2 linked regions of the Kineococcus endophyticus genome follow. The protein of the gene in region 2 interacts with the protein of the main gene of each other region in a pairwise test. Links are inferred from orthologs where the notes say so. Each region holds a gene or a part of one and is shown on either strand. Other genes may lie near its edges. The genes, in order: clpS and AB1207_RS16105.

The links.
Region 1: the proteins of AB1207_RS16105 (region 2) and clpS interact in binary tests that used the Escherichia coli proteins (3 or more experiments, as listed by UniProt). The link is inferred for Kineococcus endophyticus from one-to-one orthologs.

What each region holds. Positions count from the first base shown.
Region 1 is NZ_JBFNQN010000010.1:34,214-41,042, reverse strand. Bases 2,426-5,283 are described here. They hold clpS (ATP-dependent Clp protease adapter ClpS), read right to left. Parts: upstream 4,076-5,283; coding sequence 3,776-4,075; downstream 2,426-3,775. Other genes in these bases: AB1207_RS14915 (nicotinate phosphoribosyltransferase), read left to right, coding at 4,116-5,283; AB1207_RS14925 (DUF2017 domain-containing protein), read right to left, coding at 3,182-3,775; murI (glutamate racemase), read right to left, coding at 2,426-3,185. Outside these bases: AB1207_RS14945 (molybdopterin-dependent oxidoreductase), read right to left, coding at 1-568; rdgB (RdgB/HAM1 family non-canonical purine NTP pyrophosphatase), read right to left, coding at 570-1,214; rph (ribonuclease PH), read right to left, coding at 1,211-1,951; more of murI, read right to left, coding at 2,334-2,425; more of AB1207_RS14915, read left to right, coding at 5,284-5,408; AB1207_RS14910 (nicotinamidase), read left to right, coding at 5,405-6,022; AB1207_RS14905 (RDD family protein), read right to left, coding at 6,037-6,753; AB1207_RS14900 (tellurite resistance TerB family protein), read right to left, coding at 6,775-6,829. UniProt on the Escherichia coli protein: Involved in the modulation of the specificity of the ClpAP-mediated ATP-dependent protein degradation.
Region 2 is NZ_JBFNQN010000011.1:49,041-55,983, reverse strand. What follows is about bases 2,814-5,785. They hold AB1207_RS16105 (Dps family protein), read right to left. Parts: upstream 4,615-5,785; coding sequence 4,012-4,614; downstream 2,814-4,011. Other genes in these bases: AB1207_RS16100 (magnesium transporter MgtE N-terminal domain-containing protein), read left to right, coding at 4,679-5,785; AB1207_RS16110 (YflT domain-containing protein), read right to left, coding at 3,087-3,872; AB1207_RS16115 (aminopeptidase P family protein), read left to right, coding at 2,814-3,023. Also shown: AB1207_RS16125 (PHP domain-containing protein), read right to left, coding at 1-558; AB1207_RS16120 (DUF6758 family protein), read right to left, coding at 627-1,295; more of AB1207_RS16115, read left to right, coding at 1,572-2,813; more of AB1207_RS16100, read left to right, coding at 5,786-5,986; AB1207_RS16095 (DUF1003 domain-containing protein), read left to right, coding at 5,979-6,635; AB1207_RS16090 (GspE/PulE family protein), read left to right, coding at 6,632-6,943.

The sequences.
Region 1 (6,829 bases), on a different replicon or contig from region 2:
GGGCGGACACGAGGACCTGACCGCCGCCCCCGGTGAGGGCGGCCGCGGCGCCGGTGCCGCCGAGCAGCAGGGCGCGACGGGCGGGGTCGGGGGTGGCCGGCACCCGTCGGACGAGGAGCGTGAGCGCGGAGGCGCCTGCGAGGGTGCCGAGCAGCGAAGGCAGCGGGGTCAGGACGGTGGCGTCGGGGCGGGTCGCCGCGGCGACGACCCCGACGGCGCCGAGCGCGGCGACGACGGCCACCCCGGCCCGCAGGCGGCGCCGGGCGAGCAGCCCCGCGCCGGCGGCGAGCAGGGCGAGCAGCACGGCGGTGCCGGCGAGCAGGACGGTCTTGTCGGACGTGCCGAACGACCGGATCGCCCACTCCTTGACCGGGGCCGGCACGCGGTCGACGACGGCGTCGCCCACGACGACAAGGGGAGCGGCCGACGGGGAGACGATCCCCGCGACCAGCTGCCCCACGCCGAGGGTGAGGGCGGCGGCGAGCACCCCGGACCAGGCGGCCAGCAGCCGCCCGGCCCGGACGTTCCCCTCCGGCTCGTCCGCCCGCGGTGTCCCGTCGGCCCCCACGTCACTCCCCTTCGGAGCCGGACGCGTCCTGGATGGGTCGACCGGCCAACGCGTCCACGACGACCGGGGCCAGGGCGCGGAAGGCCTTCCCGCGGTGGCTGATCGCGTTCTTCTCCTCGGCCGTGTGCTCGGCGAGCGTGCGGTCCGACCCCTCGGGCACGAAGCACGGGTCGTAGCCGAAGCCGCCGCCCCCGGCGGGGGCCGTCGTGACGGTCCCGCGCGAGCGCCCCTCCCGGACCGCGCTCGTCCCGTCGGGCAGGGCCAGGGCGGCGGCGCAGACGAAGGCGCCGCCGCGGTGCTGCGCGGGGACGTCCGCGATCTGGGCCAGCAGCAGGTGCAGGTTCGCGACGTCGTCGCCGTGCCGGCCGGCCCAGCGCGCCGAGAAGATCCCCGGCGAGCCGCCCAGGACGTCGACGGCGATGCCGGAGTCGTCGGCGATCGCGGGCAGGCCGGTGGCGGCCGCGACCGCGCGCGCCTTCAGGAGCGCGTTGCCCGCGAAGGTCACCTCCGTCTCGGCGACCTCGGGCACGTCCTCGAAGGCGTCGACGGTCAGCACCTCGACGTCGGGCAGCAGCGGGGCGAGGACGGCCCGCAGCTCCCCCACCTTGTGCGCGTTGCGGGTGGCGAGCACGACGCGAGCGCTCATCGGGCGAGCGCCTCCGCCTGCAGCGCAGCGAGTCGTGTCGTCCCCGTGAGCGCGAGGTCGAGGAGGGCGTCGAGCTCGGACCGGTCGAAGGGCGCGCCCTCGGCGGTGCCCTGCACCTCGACGAACTTCCCGTCGCCGGTCACGACGACGTTCATGTCGGTCTCGGCGCGCACGTCCTCGACGTACGGCAGGTCCAGGACGGGCACCCCGTCGACGACCCCGACGCTGATGGCCGAGACCGAGCCGGTGAGCGGCTGCTTCGAGGCCTTGACGATGCCCTGGCCGCGGGCCCAGGAGATCGCGTCGGCGAGCGCCACGTAGGCGCCCGTGATGGCGGCCGTGCGGGTGCCGCCGTCGGCCTGCAGGACGTCGCAGTCCAGGACGATCGTGTTCTCCCCCAGCTGCGCGGTGTCGACGACGGCCCGCAGGGACCGGCCGACGAGGCGGGAGATCTCGTGGGTGCGGCCGCCGATCCTGCCCTTGACCGACTCTCGGTCGCTGCGGGTGTTGGTCGAGCGCGGGAGCATCGCGTACTCCGCGGTCACCCACCCCTGCCCCGACCCCTTGCGCCAGCGCGGGACGCCCTCGGTGAAGGAGGCCGCGCACAGGACCCGGGTGCGCCCGAACTCCACGAGGACGCTGCCCTCGGCGTGGTCGAGCCAGTTGCGGGTGATGGTCACGGGGCGCAGCTCGTCGGCGGCGCGGCCGTCGGCGCGGGAGGGGGTCTGCTGGGTCACTCCCCCAGTGTGACCGATCACTGGACGTCGCGCCCGGAACACGCTGCGTCGCAATGCATGGTCGTTCGGTGAACGTGGTCCCACACGGGCCCGCGGAGGTCCATGCTGTGCCCCATGTCTCGACGTTCGACGGCGGCACTGCAGCCGGGTGACCGCGTCGTCACCGGCCCGGCCGACCACGAGGGTGTGGCCCTGCGTCCGCTGCGGTGGAGCCCCCGGCCGCTGTCCCGCACGGTCGTCCGCGAGGTCGCCGCGGTGCACCGCACCGGGCCCCTGCGCCGCCGCGTCGTCCTGGAGTTCACCGACGGCGCCCGCAGCCAGGCCGTCGCGGCCTCGGCGCGCTGGACCGTGGCGCCGGCGCCCCGCGAGGGGGCGCCGATGCTCAGAGTGCGCCGAGGTAGAGCGGACCGGTCTCGTCGACGTCGACCAGCTGAGGTCCCAGCTGGGGCCCCAGGAAGCGCTGCGCCAGCAGGCGGAACGCGCGGGCGTCGCCCGTCGAGGTGAACCGGTGCCGCGGCTGCGGCAGGTCGTCGGGGCGCAGCAGCTCGCGCGCCGCGAGCTCGCGGTAGACGTCGAACGCCGTCTCCTCCGCGCTCGAGACGAGGGTGACGTCGTCGCCGACGACGCTGCGCAGCACCGCCATCAGCAGGGGGTAGTGCGTGCAGCCCAGGACGAGCGTGTCGACGTCGGCCGCGATGGCCGGGGCCAGGTACTCCCGGGCCGCCGTCAGCAGCTCCGGACCGCTCGTCACCCCGCGCTCGACGAACTCGACGAAGGCCGGGCACGCGGCCGTCGTCAGCGCCAGGTGCGGCGCGGCGGCGAAGGCGTCCTCGTAGGCGCGCGAGGAGATCGTCGCCCGGGTGCCGATGACCCCGACGCGGCCGTTGCGGGTGGCGCGCACGGCCCGGCGCACGGCCGGCTGGATCACCTCGACGACGGGCACGTCGTAGCGCTCGCGGGCGTCGCGCAGCATCGCCGCCGAGGCGGAGTTGCAGGCGATGACGAGCATCTTCACGCCCGACTCCACGAGCCGGTCGAGGACGTCGAGCGCCAACCGGCGCACCTCGGCGATCGGCTTGGGGCCGTAGGGGGCGTGCGCGGTGTCCCCCACGTAGTGCACCGACTCGTGCGGCAGCTGGTCCAGCACCGCGCGGGCCACGGTCAACCCGCCCACCCCGGAGTCGAAGATCCCGATGGGCAGTTCCCTGCCGCTGCCCGTCACGACACCGGTCACGAGAGGGACCTCACGAGCGTCTCCTGGAGGTGGGTGGTGAAGTCGTACACGGCCCACGCCCAGCGCGCGGGGTCGTCCTCGGCCAGGTCCTCGTAGGCGTCGCGCTCGTCGCTGACCCCCAGCCGCGTGCCGAGGGCGAGCCGGATGTCGTTGAGCGCCACGAGCCACGTCCGGGCGCCGTCGGCGTCGAGCTGGACGCGCCCGCCCTGCCCCACGACGGGGTCCAGCGTGGCGAGCATGGCCCGCGCGGCGGCGGCCTTGCGCTCGCGCAGCCCGCGCTCGGTGAACCGGCGGAAGTCCGCCGAGGCCTGCGGGTCGTCGGCGGCGTAGGCGTTGGGCAGCAGCCGCTGCAGGACCTCGTCCTCCGGCGCCGTCGTCGGGCCGTCGGCACCGAGGTCGGGGACGTCCTCGAACCGGGGCAGGTCCTCGAGCCCGAGCTCGGCCGCCAGGGGGTCGACCCGGCGCACCGGGGGCTCGGGCACCTCGAGCAGCTCGACGACCTCGCGCGCCAGGGAGGCGAGGAGGTCGGCCTCGGAGACGTGCAGCGTGAGGGAGAACAGTCCGTGCCGGGACCGTCGGAAGGTGGCCACTCACTCGTCCTTCTGCAAGGTCGCCCACAGGCCGTAGCCGTGCATCGCCTCGACGTCGCGTTCCATGGACTCGCGCGTGCCAGAGCTCACCACGGCACGGCCCTTCTGGTGCACGTCCATCATGAGCGCCTCCGCCTTGGCCTCGGAGTACCCGAAGTGGGTGCGGAAGACGTAGGTCACGTAGGACATCAGGTTGACCGGGTCGTTCCAGACGAGGGTGACCCACGGGGTGTCCGGGCTGGTGGTGAGGTCGGCTTCCGGACGCTCGAGCTCGGTGGGAGCGGTCAGGACGACGGACACCCGTGCAGTCTAGGCAACCGGACGTGGCTAGATTCGCTGCATGGTGAGCACCGCCCTGCTGACGGACCACTACGAGCTGACGATGCTGCAGGCCGCGCTGTCGGACGGGACCGGCGACCGGGCCTGCACGTTCGAGGTCTTCGGCCGGCGACTGCCGGAGGGACGGCGGTACGGCGTCGTCGCCGGCACCGCCCGCGTCCTGGACGCGGTGCGCGACTTCACCTTCGACCCCGACCTGCTGACCGGGCTGCGCGGCGTCCTGGACGACCGGACGCTCGACTGGCTGGCCCGCTACCGCTTCTCGGGGTCCATCGAGGGGTACGTCGAGGGCGAGCTGTGGTTCCCCGGCTCCCCGATCCTCACCGTCACCGGGACCTTCGCCGAGGCGGTCGTGCTCGAGACCGTCGTGCTGTCGATCCTCAACCACGACTGCGCCATCGCCGCCGCCGCGTCCCGGATGGCGCAGGCCGCCGGGGACCGCCCGCTCATCGAGATGGGCTCGCGCCGCACCCACGAGCACGCCGCCGTCGCCGCCTCCCGCGCGGCCTACCTCGCGGGGTTCACGTCCACCTCCAACCTGCAGGCCGGGGCGTCCTACGGGATCCCGACGTCGGGGACGTCCGCGCACGCCTTCACGCTGCTGCACGACACCGAGGCCGAGGCGTTCCGCGCCCAGGTCGACGCGCTCGGCGTCGGGACCACCCTGCTCGTGGACACGTACGACATCACCGCCGGCATCGCCACGGCCGTCGAGGTCGCCGGACCGCAGCTCGGCGCCGTGCGCATCGACTCCGGCGACCTGGAGGTGCTCGCCGTCCAGGCCCGCGCACAGCTGGACTCCCTGGGCGCCACCGCGACCCGCATCGTCGTCTCCGGCGACCTCGACGAGTACGCCCTCGCCGCCCTGCGCGCCGCGCCCGTCGACGGGTACGGCGTGGGCACCTCGCTCGTCACGGGGTCGGGGGCACCGACCGCGGGCCTGGTCTACAAGCTCGTCGAGGTCGACGGCCGCCCCGTCGCCAAGCGCTCGACGTCGAAGGTGACCCAGGGCGGGCGCAAGACCGCCGTCCGCCGCCACCGTCCGACGGGCACCGCGACCGACGAGGTCCTCGGCGTCGGCTTCACCCCGCCGCGCGAGCCGAACGACCGGCCGCTGCAGGTGCCGATGGTCTCCGGCGGCGAACGGGTCGAGGACCTGCCGGACCTGCAGGCCTCCCGCGAGCACCTGCGCCGGGCGCTGGTCACGCTGCCCTGGGACGGGCTCGCGCTGTCCAAGGGCGACCCGGCCATCCCGACCACCGTCCTGGCCTCGGAGCGGGAGGTGGCCCGGTGACCCGCGCGCTCGTCGTCGTCGACGTCCAGAACGACTTCTGCCCCGGTGGGGCGCTCGCCGTCGCGGGTGGCGACGAGGTCGCCCGCGCGATCAGCCAGCTGCTGGCCCGGGACACCGGCGACGGCCGGGGCATCGCCTACGACCACGTCGTCGCGACGCAGGACTTCCACATCGACCCCGGGGCGCACTTCTCCGACACCCCCGACTTCGTCGACTCCTGGCCGCCGCACTGCCGGGTCGGGTCGACCGGCGCGCTGCTGCACGACGACCTCGACACCTCCCGGGTGGAGGCCGTGTTCCGCAAGGGGCAGTACGCGGCGGCCTACTCGGGGTTCGAGGGGGTGTCCACCACCGTGACCACGGAGGGCGGGGAACTCGACACCGGCCTCGCGGACTGGTTGCGCGGCAAGGGGGTGGACGACGTCCACGTCGTGGGCCTGGCGACCGACCACTGCGTGCGCGCCACCGCGCTGGACGCGGCCCGCGCCGGGTTCCGCACGACCGTCCTGCTCGGGCTGACGGCCGGGATCTCGGCCCCCACCGTGCAGGCGGCCCTGGCCGAAATGAGCGAGCACGGGGTCGTCCTCGTCGGGGACCCCGTGCTCGAGGGCTGATCAGCGCCGCGCCGTCAGCGCCGCACGACCACCGTGCGGGCCAGCTTGTCGTGCAGGGCCTGCTTGCGCTGGTCCCAGCACGGCCAGAGGAAGTCCAGCAGCAGGTACAGCGGGATGATCTGGCCGAGCATGTCGCAGCCGACCCAGCGCGAGATGCACTGCAGCCACCCCGGGTGACCGGGGCGGTTCCAGTCCCGAACCCGCAGGCGGAACAGCGCCTTGCCCGGCGTCGCGCCGTAGAAGCGCAGGGTCAGGACCGTGTAGACCGCGCTGACCGCGAGGTACACGAACGTGAAGGTGCGCAGGGCGCTGCTCTGCGTCGCCAGGCCGACCTGGTCGACGTAGGCCTGCGTGTTGCCCGCCATGAGGGACTGCACCGCGGTGTCCATGAGGCCCGTCAGCGTCTGCAGCGGGGCCCAGCCGGCGATCGTGGCGATGATCGAGACGAGGACGTAGTCCACGATCCGCGCCAGCAGCCGCCACCCCAGCCCTCCCAGGGCCTGACCGTCCGGCGTCGCGATGGCCTTGACCCCGGGCGCCGGGTACTGCGACGGCGGGTACTCGGGGTAGTGCTGCTGCGGGCCGGCGTAGGGGTTCGTGGGCGCCTTCGTCAGCGACGGGGCCTGCTGCTGGGCGTGGACGTGGTCGGTCCACCGCGACCCGTCCCACCAGCGCAGGTCGGTGCTGCGCGGGTCGGACGGGTCGGGGTACCACCCGGGGGGCGTGCTCATGGGAGGAAGCCTGCCAGGTGCTCAGGCCACGCCGAACTCGGCCGGGTCGATGCCCACGGCCTGGCAGATCTCGCGG
Region 2 (6,943 bases):
GACCGGCACACCCCCGGCGGCCCGCACGACGCGGACGGCCTCGACGGGGTCCGGCGCCGTCTGCGGCACGAAGTACTTGCCCCGGCCGGAGAGCAGGGTCGCGAAGGCCTCGTCACGGTCGGCGACGACACCGCGCGCCACGAGGGCGTCGGCGATGTGGGGGCGGCCGATCGTGGCCCGCCCGTGGACGTGCTCCTGGACGTCCTCCCAGCACAGGCCCGTGTCGGGGCCGAGCCGGTCGACCATGCGACGGGCCCGGCTCTCGCGGGAGGTCCGGGACTCGGTCAGCATCCGCACCAGGGCGGGGTCCTCGGGGTCGTGGAGGTAGGACAAGAGGTGCACGGACACTCCACGGAGCAGACAGCTGATCTCGACGCCCGGGACGAACCTCAGTCCCCGTCGGTCGGCCGCGGCCGTGGCCTCCGGCCAGCCCGAGCTCGTGTCGTGGTCGGTGAGGGCGACGACGTCGAGTCCGGCCTGTGCGGCGGAGGCGATCACGTCGGCCGGGGATTGTGTCCCGTCGGACGCCGTGGAGTGCGTGTGCAGGTCGATGCGCACCGCACGAGCCTACTCTCCGTGGCGGCCCTCCCCGTGCGCTCGTGCGTCCGTCGTGCGGGGACGGCCGCTCAGGCGCGGGCGGGAACCGCCTGTCCGGCCCAGCGCAGCCGCGGCGACAGCGCTCCGCACGGGACGTCGAGCTCGTGGGCGGGGTCGCGCAGGTCGACGAGCTCGAGGTCGTCGAGCAGCGTGACGCCGGCCGCCGCGGGCCACAGCAGCGCCCACAACCAGACGCCGCCCGCCTCCCCGACGAGCACGGCGCGATCGCCCTCGGCCGGGACCGACCACAGCGGTGTCGAGGCCCCGGCGGCGTGCAACCGGGCGGCCGGGCGGCCCGTGACGAGGTCCTCCCCCGGGTCCAGGTCGTCCCGTCCGGCCAGGTGCGCTCCCAGGCCGCTGCCGGGCTGCTCAGCCACGAGGAGCACGTCCGCGACCGGTGAGCAGCCGGCGGGGCCGTGGTGCGGGCCCGACACGGCGACGACGACGGCCTGCGCCTCGTGCTTCTCGTCGCGCACGCACCGCGTTCCGGTGACGAGCCACCCGTCCGGCAGGGGCCACGGCAGCCACACCGGCACGTCGGCGTGCCGGGCGATCCAGTCGAGGTGCTCGGCGTCAGCCGGGTGCGGCGGCTGCAGCGGGACCACCTCCCCGTGCACCGCACAGGTGTAGCCGGAGTGCCAGATGCTGGGTGCCCTCACCGCGCCGTCGCAGCGGGGGCACTGCGCTGTACCGCCCATGCTCCACGGTGGCCCCGGTGACGGTCCGTCGTCAACCTCTGGTCACGCTGCGTCGCGGGTCGTCCGGCGACGGGCCGGGGCGGAGCGACAGCGCGACCCGCCCGGGGCGATGATGAACGGGTGAGCTCGCAGACGACGACCGACCAGACCACCGACGGCGCTCCCGACGGGGCCAAGGACGGGGGCGTGGCGGACCTGCTGGACCGCCAGGCGCCCGAGGGCGAGGGCACCGTCGTGGAGGGTGACGCGAGCGGTGCGGACGCGCAGGACGGGACGATGACGTCGCACCGGTCGACGCCGCGCTCGGCCGCCTTCCGGCAGTTCATCGCGCAGGGCTGGGGTCCGCGTCCGGCCGAGGACCTCGAGGCCGCGGGGGTGGCGCCCTTCGCCGCCCGCCGCCGCGAGGTGCTGTCCTCGCTCTTCCCGGGCGAGGTGCTCGTCGTGCCCGCCGGCACGCTGGTGCGCCGGTCCAACGACTGCGACTACCGCTTCCGCCCGCACTCGGCGTTCGCGCACCTCACGGGCCTGGGCACCGACCGCGAGGCGGACGCCGTCCTCGTCCTGCTCCCGACCGACCAGGGCCACGACGCCGTCCTGTACGTGCGGCCGCAGGCGGCGCGCGACACCGAGGAGTTCTTCGCCGACGCCCGCTACGGCGAGCTGTGGGTGGGCCCGCGCACGACCCTGCCGGCCCTCGCCGCCCAGACGGGCCTGGCCTGCCACGACGTCGCGACGCTCACCGACGAGGTGACGGCCGGCCTCGAGGGCGCGCGCGGGCTGCGGATCGTGCCCGACGCCGACCCGGCGGTCACCGCGCTCGTGACGCCGCTGCGGGGCCCGGCGGACGAGAAGGCACGCGAGAAGGCCGACGAGGAGTTCGTCACGGCGCTGTCCGAGCTGCGCCTCGTGAAGGACGAGTGGGAGGTCGCGCAGCTGCGCGACGCCGTCGCCGCCAGCGCCCGCGGCTTCGAGGAGGTCGTGCGCACCCTCCCCCGCGCCGTCGGTCACGCCCGCGGTGAGCGCGTCGTCGAGGCCGCCTTCGACGGCACGGCCCGCATCGAGGGCAACGGCGTCGGGTACGAGACGATCTCGGCGGCCGGCGACCACGCCTGCACGCTGCACTGGATCCGCAACGACGGCGCCATCGCCCCCGGTCAGCTGCTGCTGCTGGACGCCGGCGTCGAGGTGGACTCGCTCTACACCGCCGACGTCACGCGCACGCTGCCCGTCGACGGCACGTTCACCCCGGCCCAGCGCCGCGTCTACCAGGCCGTGCTCGACGCCGCCGAGGCCGCCTTCGCCGTCGCCAGGCCGGGCGTGAAGTTCCGCGAGGTGCACGCGGCGGCCATGGAGGTCGTCGCCGACCGGCTGTCCGCCTGGGGGATGCTGCCCGTTGACGCCGCCACCTCCCTCGGCGAGGAGGGGCAGTTCCACCGGCGCTGGATGCCGCACGGCACGAGCCACCACCTCGGCCTCGACGTCCACGACTGCGCGCAGGCCCGCAAGGAGATGTACCTCGACGCCGAGCTGCGCGAGGGGATGGTCTTCACCATCGAGCCGGGGATCTACATCAAGACCGAGGACGAGCTGGCGCCCGAGGAGCTGCGCGGCATCGGCGTCCGCATCGAGGACGACGTGCTCGTCACGGCCGACGGGGTCGAGAACCTGTCGGCCGCCCTCCCCCGCACGCCCGACGACGTCGAGGCGTGGATGGCGTCGCTGCGCTGACACCCGGACGAGACAGGACCGCCGCCCGACGCGAGGCGTCGGACGGCGGTCCCTGGTCGACGGTCAGCGCTCGGAGCGGTCCTGCTCCTCGCGCGCTCTCGCCTCGGCAGCGCGCCGCTGACGGCGTGCCTCCTCCATCTTCTCGGCGTACGTCGGACCCGAGAGGTCGTGCACCGGCTCGGGCTCGGGTGCCTTCTCGAACGACGGCGGGGGTGGCGGTTGCGTCGCCGGAGCCGAGCCGGGCTGCGGCGGCGGCATGTACGGCTGGGTGCCGCCGGGCGGCGGACCCCACGGTCGCTGCGACGCGTCGGGCGCACCCCACGGGGATTGGCCCGACGGCGACCCGCTGTCGCGGCCGAGCCCGTTGGGCAGGCGCGAGAGCACCTCCCGGGCCTGACCGGCCAGCTGCGGCAGGCACAGGACGGTGTACTCCGATGCGACGATCTGCGAGGACGACGTGAAGTCGCGGCGCCCGCCGGTGAGGGCGTAGGAGATGACGCCGAAGAGCATCCCGAACCCGGCACCGACGAGGATGCCCGTCAGGAGCGCCCCGCTGCCGCCGGGACCGAACACCGACAGCATGAGCCCGATGAGCAGACCGAACCAAGCTCCGGAGGCGGCCCCCGCGCCCGCTGCGCGACCGTAGGTCAGCCGCCCCGTGACCCGCTCGACCATCTGCAGCCCGGTGCCGACGATCGTCACGTTCTGCACCGGGAAGTGCTCGTCGGAGAGGAAGTCCACCGCGCGCTGCGCCTCGGAGTAGGTCCCGTAGCGGCCGATCGTCTCGCCCGAGGGGGGCGTCGGCGTGGTGATCCGGCGCGGACCACCCATGGGCCCGAGGTTCGACATCAGACTTCCTCACCTTCTCGACCCGTCCCGCGACGTCGGCGCAGGATCGGCGACGCGCCCCTGGCGGGGCCGCCGTCGTCCTGGTCAACGCCGCGGGACCACGCTCAGTGCCCGCCGGGACCGTACTCCCAGGGAGTGCTCAGGCGGACTTGCGCTTGACGCCCGCGCGTCCCGCCTGCCGCGTGGCCTCGACCTCGGTGCTGGCACCGGCGGTGGTGAGCTGACCACCGGTGGTCTCGAGGTGGGCGCGGACGAACCAGTGGAACTGCTCGAGCTGGCCGGCCTGCGCGATGAGCATGTCCTGCGTGACGAGGTCGAGGTCGTCCGTGGCCTCGATGGCCTTGCGGTGGTCCTCGATGACGCCGCTGTAGACGAGGTCGAGCGCACCCAGGTGCTCGATGGCGCCCGCGCGACCGATGGAGTAGTCGTCCCAGCCGCGGTCGGCGACGAGCGCGCCCGGGGTGCCGACGGGCGACAGGCCCAGGGTGGCGATGCGCTCGGCGGTCGTGTCGGCCATCTCGCGGACGGCGTCGACCTGCGGGTCGAGCATCTCGTGGACCGCCACGAAGTGCGGGCCCACGACGTTCCAGTGGACGTGCTTCAGCGTCAGGTGCAGGTCGGTCAGGGCGTTGAGGCGGTCCTGCAGGAGCGCTGCGATCTCGGCGCCCTGCTCCGTCGTCAGCCCGGGGATCGTGTAGAGCGGGGTGCCCTCGGACTTCATCTTCTTGCTCTCCTTGGCCATGCCGTCACGGTAGGAGCGCACGTCGCGCACCGCGAGCTGGAAGTCAACCCCTAGATTGGAACGTGTGACCGGACCCACCACGCGTGTCTTCGCCGCCCGCCTGGCGGGCACGTCGGTCTTCGACCCCCAGGGCGACCAGGTCGGCCGGGTCCGCGACGTCGTGGGGATGCTGCGACCGCGCGGACCGGTGCGCGTCATCGGTCTGGTCGTCGAGGTCCCCGGTCGCCGCCGCGTCTTCGTCCCCATGACCCGCGTGACGTCCATCGACGCCGGTCAGGTCATCACGACGGGCCTGGTGAACATGCGCCGCTTCGAGCAGCGCGGCGCCGAGACGCTGCTGCTCGCAGAGCTCCTCGACCGCACGGTCCAGCTCGCCGACGGCAGCGGGGAGGCCACGATCGAGGACCTGGGACTGGACGCCGTCCGCGCCCGCGACTGGCACCTCACCCGGCTGTTCGTGCGTCGCGGGACGAACCCGCGCGGGCTGTCCGGCCGGCTCCGGCGGCGCGGGGAGACCATGACCATCCCGGTCGAGGGCGTCCTCGGCGGCGTCATCGGGCTGGCCTCCCCCGACCTGGACCAGGGGGCGACGAACCTGCTCGCGGCCTTCGAGGAGCTCAAGGCGACCGACCTGGCCGAGGTGATCCACGAGCTGACGCCCAAGCGCCGACGGGAGGTCGCCGCGGCCCTCGACGACGAGCGGCTCGCCGACGTCCTCGAGGAGCTGCCCGAGGACGACCAGATCGAGATCCTCTCGGGCCTGGAGGGCGACCGCGCCGCGCACGTCCTGGAGGAGATGCAGCCCGACGACGCGGCCGACCTGCTGTCGGAGCTGCCTTCGGAGCAGGCCGAGCGGCTCATGGCCCTCATGGACCCCGAGGACGCCGACCCGGTCCGCCGCCTCCTGGCCTACGACGACTACACCGCCGGTGGTCTCATGACGACCGACCCCGTCGTCCTGGCCCCCGACGACACCGTCGCAGAGGCACTGGCCCACGTGCGGCGCACCGAGCTGAACGTCCCGCTCGCCACCGCCGTCTACGTCTGCCGGCCGCCGCTGGAGACGCCCACGGGGCGCTACCTCGGCACCGCGCACCTGCAGCGGCTGCTGCGCGAACCGCCGCAGACACCGCTGGGTCAGCTGCTGGACAACGACATCGACCCCCTCGCCCCGGAGGAGACGCTGCAGGCGGTGACGCGCCAGCTGGCGGCGTACAACCTCGTCTCGCTGCCCGTGGTCGACGAGGACGGCCACCTGCTGGGGGCCGTGACCGCCGACGACGTCCTGGACCACCTGCTGCCGGAGGACTGGCGCGACGCGGAGGAGGAGGTCTTCGAAGGGCCGACCGGACAGGAGAGCACCCGTGCCTGAAGCCCGCGAGAACCGCCGCGGCCAGCGCCGCGAGGCGGTGTCCCTCGACACCCCCCGCGAGAGCCGGCGCCCCTGGCTGGCGCGTCCGCAGTTCGACCCCGACGCGTTCGGCCGCGCCTCCGAGGGCTTCGCCCGCTTCATGGGCACGGGCCGCTTCCTCGTCTACATGACGGTGTTCGTCGCCGTGTGGCTGGCGTGGAACACCTTCGCCCCCAAGAGCGTGCAGTTCGACCCGCGGGCCCTGAACTACACCCTGCTCACGCTCATCCTGTCGCTGCAGGCGTCGTACGCGGCTCCCCTCATCCTGCTCGCGCAGAACCGGCAGGACGACCGCGACCGCGTCCTCAACGAGCAGGACCGCTCACGCGACGAACGGGCGCTGGCCGACACCGAGTACCTCACCCGCGAGGTCGCGGCCCTGCGCATCGCGCTGCGCGACGTCGCCACGCGCGACTTCGTCCGCTCGGAGCTGCGCTCGATCCTCGAGGAGCTCGCCGAGGAGGGCGTCACCGTCTCGGCGTCGCCGTCACGCGACGCCAAGCGCAAGGGCGGCAAGAAGCGCAAGCGGGTGACCGAGCCGGGTGCGCCCACCCGCGTGGCGGAGCCGGACTCAGGTTCGGAGCGTGAGGTGCCGACACCTGACGGGTGACGACTCTCGACGACGGCCCCGGAGCGGGCCCCGCCACGGGCCAGGTCCCCGAGCAGGGTGGCAACCAGGTCCGCAAGCGCCTGGGCGACGTCCTCGTCGAGAAGGGCCTGCTGGTCCCCGAGGACCTCGAGGTGGCGCTCGCCGAGCAGCGCAACGTCGAGGGCCCGCGCCGGCGCCTGGGGCAGATCCTCGTCGAGCTCGGCATGGTCTCCGAGGCCGAGCTGGCCCAGTGCCTCGCCGAGCTGCTGAACCTCGAGCACGTCGACCTCTCGCGCATCAACCTCGCCCCCGACGTCGTGCGGATCCTG